DNA from 2 places in the Halomonas sp. HP20-15 genome. Region 2 is predicted to be linked to the other one. Evidence: predicted binding sites of a transcription regulator. Region 2 holds the regulator's gene; the other holds the start of a gene.
What was found. The regulator sigma-54, encoded in region 2, starts transcription at its own class of promoters, with help from an activator protein. The targets are predictions, from matches to a motif close to TGGCACNNNNNTTGCTNT.

Region 1 (2,358 bases), on a different contig from region 2:
GCAGGCGTGCGACGTCGGGGTTAGGCGGATTGGCCTTCATGTCATCGACGTTTTCGCTGGTCACGCCCAGTTCCTCGGCGTTGAGCATGGCGAACAGCGACCACTTGACGATGTCGAACCACTGATCGTCGCCCTGGCGCACCACCGGACCCAGCGGCTCCTTGGAGATACGCTCGGGAAGGATCTTGACGCTGGACGGGTCCTGAAGCTGCAGGCGCAGCGCGGCGAGCTGCGAGGAGTCGGAGGTCAGCACGTCGCAGCGACCGCTATCGAAGCCCTGCGAGGTCTGGTCGGAAGTATCGAAGGCGACCTGCTGGAACTGCATGTCGTTGGCCTTGAAGTAATCGGCCATGTTGAGTTCGGTGGTGGTGCCGGACTGCACGCAGATCGAGGCGCCGTCGAGTTCGGTAGCGCTATCGATACCCAGCTCCTTGCGGATCAAGAAGCCCTGACCGTCGTAGAAGCTGACGCCGGCGAAGTTCAGACCCAAGGAGTTGTCGCGGGTCGCGGTCCAGGTGGTATTGCGCGACAGCACGTCGATCTCGCCGGACTGTAGCGCGGTGAAGCGCTCCTTGGCGGTCAGCGGGGTGAAGCTCACGGACTTCGGATCGCCGAACACGGCGGCCGCAACGCCACGACAGACTTCGACGTCGAGCCCCTGCCAGTTGCCATTCTCGTCCGGTGCGGAGAAGCCGGGCAGGCCGGTGCTCACGCCGCAGCGGAATTCGCCGTTACTCTTGACGTCGTCGAGCGTGGCCGCCTGGGCCTGGGAGGCCACAGACGCAGCCAGTACGGCGGCAGGTAGCAGTAACAGGCTCTTGTTCTTATGTCGCATAGTGGAATCAACTCCCTCGCGTTGTCATTTGAGTGCATGCTCAAGCATGGCCTCATAACGCTAGCAAGGAGTGTTCCAACCTGTCGCCTGTTCGCGTTACACCTTCAATCAACGTAGACCCAACGCAGGCGAGCGACGCCGACGCAGCGCCGATGCACCATGAAGTCGCCTTGAGGCTGCGCCGGGCCCCAGCAAGAGGCGGCCCTTTTGCCGGCCCAGGCCCGCTCCGGCCCGGCCCGGCCCGGCCGAGAGCGATTTACCAGCCACCCTAATCGCGGCTCGAGAAGAAACGTTGCCAGGCAGCCAGCACCAACCAGGCGATCAGCGCACCGAGGCCGTTGGCGAGGATATCCAGCCAATCGCCGCCCTGCCGGCCGGGCACCGCCACCTGGGCGAACTCGATCGCCACCCCGTAAATGATGGCCAGCGCGGCCGCCCGCCAGGGGCGCAGCCCCGCCAGGCCGGCGACCAGCGCCAGCGCGGCATAGGCGCTCAGATGGTTGAGCTTGTCCCAGGGCAGGTTCGCGGGCAGTTCCTCGGCCGGCGACAGGCTGCCCCAGGCGATCACCAGGACCACGGCCAGGGTGGCGACCATGGCCAGCCGGCGCCCGTAGCGGCGCAACGGATAGGCCGCCCGTTCAGCCGGCATGGTAAGCCGGGCTGAGTTCGTGGAGCGCATCGAGAAAGGCGCTGACCTGATCGGGCTCGGTGAATTGGCTGATGCCGTGGCCCAGGTTGAAGATATGCCCCGGGCCGGTGCCGTAGCTGTCGAGAATCCGCGCCACCTCGGCGCGAATCGCCGCCGGGCGGGCGAACAGCACGTTGGGGTCGAGGTTGCCCTGCAGCGCCACTCGGTGGCCGACCCGCTCGCGGGCATCGGAAAGCTCGGTGGTCCAGTCCAGGCCCAGCGCATCGGCGCCGCTGGAGGCGATGTGTTCGAGCCACTGGCCGCCGTTCTTGGTGAACAGGATCACCGGCACAGGGCGGCCGTCGTGCTCGCGGTTCAGCCCGGCGACGATCTGCTCCATGTAGCGCAGCGAGAATTCCAGATAGGCCGGCGTCGACAGCGTGCCGCCCCAGGTATCGAAGATCTGCACGACCTGGGCGCCGGCGCGGATCTGCGCGTTGAGATAATCGGTGACCGCCTGGGCCAGCAGGTCGAGCAGCTGATGCATCGCCTCGGGGTTGCCGTAGAGCATGCCCTTGACGTGGCGGAAGTCCTTGCTCGAGGCGCCCTCGACCATGTAGGTGGCGAGCGTCCAGGGACTGCCCGAGAAGCCTATCAGCGGCGCCCGGCCATTGAGTTCGCGACGCACCGCGGTGACGGCGTTCATCACGTAATCGAGATCGCGCTCGGCATCGGGCAGGCTCAGCGCCTCGACCTGGGCCTGGGTGCGCACCGGCTTTTTGAACTTGGGGCCCTCGCCGGTCTCGAAATACAGCCCCAGGCCCATGGCGTCGGGGATGGTCAGAATGTCGGAAAACAGGATCGCGGCGTCCAGCGGATAGCGCTCGAGCGGCTG
Region 2 (2,358 bases):
GCTACCGGTGCCTTGCAATGGGGGTTGCGGGCATGGGGGATGGCCACGCCATTGCCGATGCCGGTACTTCCCAGGCGTTCGCGTCCGATCAGCCGGCTGAACACCTCCTGGCTGTCTAGGCTAGGGGTGTTCTGGGCGATGAAGGTGCTGAAGAACTCAAGCACGCGCTTCTTGCTCCCCCCGGGCACGGCAAACAGGGTGCGTTCGGGGGGCAGTATGGCTTCCAATGTCATGATAGGGAGTTAGCGGGCACCGGCGCCTTGCGCGCGAGCCTGAGCCTTTTCCTTGTGTTTGACGAGTTGGCGGTCGAGCTTGTCGGCCAGGGCATCAATGGCGGCATACATGTCGCCGTTTTCGGCTTCGGCATGCAAGTCAGCACCCGCTGCGTGAAGCGTGCAGGCCGCCTGCTGGCGTTCCTTCTCGACCGAGAGCGTTACCTGCACGGTGGTGATGTTGTCGTAGTGGCGTTCCAGCCGCATCAACTTCTCGTTGACATAGTCACGCAATGCATCCGTCAGTTCGACGTGATGGCCGGTGATGTTGGCTTGCATGGCACGTTCCTTTTCGACGAGTGGTGGCTCGATTGTAACCCTTTTTGCAGCTTAGCAAACCCCTTGTGGGATGGCGGCCACACGCGTCGCTTTTCGCGAGCTGAGGGCGTAAAAATCGACGTTCCGAGGTGGCGGGGCGTGGCACGTTCCGTGTGCCGGAAGAGACTTCAGGCGAGGCGCTTGCGTTCGCTGGAGGAGGGAATACCCAGCGCTTCGCGGTACTTGGCGACGGTGCGTCGCGCCACCGCGATGCCGTCGGCGGCGAGCAGATCGACCAGTTTGCTGTCGGAGAGCGGCTTGCGCGGCGGCTCGTCGCCGATCAGCTTCTTCAGGCGCGCGCGTATCGCGGTACTGGAATGCGCATCGCCTTCGCCGCCGCCGACATGGCTCGAAAAGAAGTACTTGAGCTCGAAGACGCCACGCGGCGTATGGATGAACTTCTGCGTGGTGACTCGCGAGATGGTCGACTCGTGCATCTCCACGGTCTGGGCGATATCGGCGAGTACCAGCGGTTTCATGGCTTCTTCGCCACGTTCGAGGAAGTCGAGCTGGCGGACCATGATCTCGCGACCGACCTTGAGCAGGGTGTCGTTGCGACTCGACAGGCTCTTGATCAGCCAGCGCGCTTCCTGAAGATGCTGCTTCATGAAGGTATTGTCGTCGCTCTTGTCGGCCCGCTTTATCAAGGCGGCATAGTCGGGTTGGATGCGCAGCCGCGGTAGCGCCTCGGGGTTGAGCTCGATACGCCAGCCCTCGCGAGTGTGGCGGGCAACCAGGTCGGGGATCACGTAATCGTTGCCGCTGGCGTCGAAGACCTGGCCGGGACGCGGGTCGAGGGCGCGGATCAGCGCGATCACCGCATCGAGCTGAGCGTCGTCGAGGCGCAGCCGGCGCTTGAGCAGCTTGCGATCGTCGCCGGCCAGCGCTTCGAGAAACTGACGCACCAGGCGCTTTGCCTGAGGCAGCAGCGGCGTATCGTCGGCCAGCGTAGCCAACTGTAGCAGCAGGCACTCGCGTAGGTCGCGGGCGAATACGCCGGTGGGGTCGAACTGCTGGAGGCGATACAGGACCTGCTCGACATCGGCGACCTTGAGTCCGGCGAGCCCTTGATTGTGCAGGCCTTCCGTCAGCTCGTCGAGCTGACCTTCGAGGTAGCCGTCGATGGTGATCGAATCGATGAGGCATTCGGCGATCGCATGGTCGCGGCTATCGAGCCCGGCCATTTCGAGCTGCCACTGGAGATGATCCTGCAGGCTCTGATCGGCGCTATTGCGCTCGAAGTCGGGGCCGTCTTCACTGCGCCCGGCGCTGGGGGCCAGGTCCTGGTAGGTATCCGACCATTCGCTGTCCAGCGTGAGTTCCTCGGGGATGTCGCTGGCCCAGTCGTCTTCTACCGTCTCGCCGACGGCAGTTTCCCCATAGTCGTCTTCCATCTCCAGCATGGGGTTGGATTCCAGCGCCTGCTGGATCTCCTGGCGTAGGTCCAGCGTCGACAGCTGCAGCAACTGGATGGCCTGCTGCAACTGGGGCGTCATGGTCAGTTGGGTGCCGACCCGAAGCTGCAACGTGGGTTTCATAGCCATGACAACGTGACTTCACTGACAGGGTTTGATCACACGTTATCCTGCCCGGTATGGCCTTGCAAGTATAAAAGCAATAACCATGCCACGATTAAGGCTAATCCCGCTTGGCGATATCTTGCGTGGAATTTCAGGGCTTGACAGCCGACTCTCGGTGAGGCGGCAGCGAGCGCTCAGAGGCGGAACTCGTTACCTAGGTAGACCTCGCGGACCTTCTTGCTGGCGAG

Region 1: the regulator sigma-54 is predicted to act here: its motif matches at 896-913, upstream of R6258_RS02600 (amino acid ABC transporter substrate-binding protein).

Annotation. Positions count from the first base shown of each region.
Region 1 is NZ_JAWQLY010000002.1:49,390-51,747, forward strand. Features, by position in the region: gene R6258_RS02600 (amino acid ABC transporter substrate-binding protein) at 1-835, opposite strand, end outside; gene R6258_RS02605 (VanZ family protein) at 1,104-1,484, opposite strand; gene hemE (uroporphyrinogen decarboxylase) at 1,474-2,358, opposite strand, start outside.
Region 2 is NZ_JAWQLY010000016.1:19,539-21,896, forward strand. Features, by position in the region: gene ptsN (PTS IIA-like nitrogen regulatory protein PtsN) at 1-233, opposite strand, end outside; gene hpf (ribosome hibernation-promoting factor, HPF/YfiA family) at 243-551, opposite strand; gene R6258_RS17045 (RNA polymerase factor sigma-54) at 719-2,134, opposite strand; gene lptB (LPS export ABC transporter ATP-binding protein) at 2,305-2,358, opposite strand, start outside.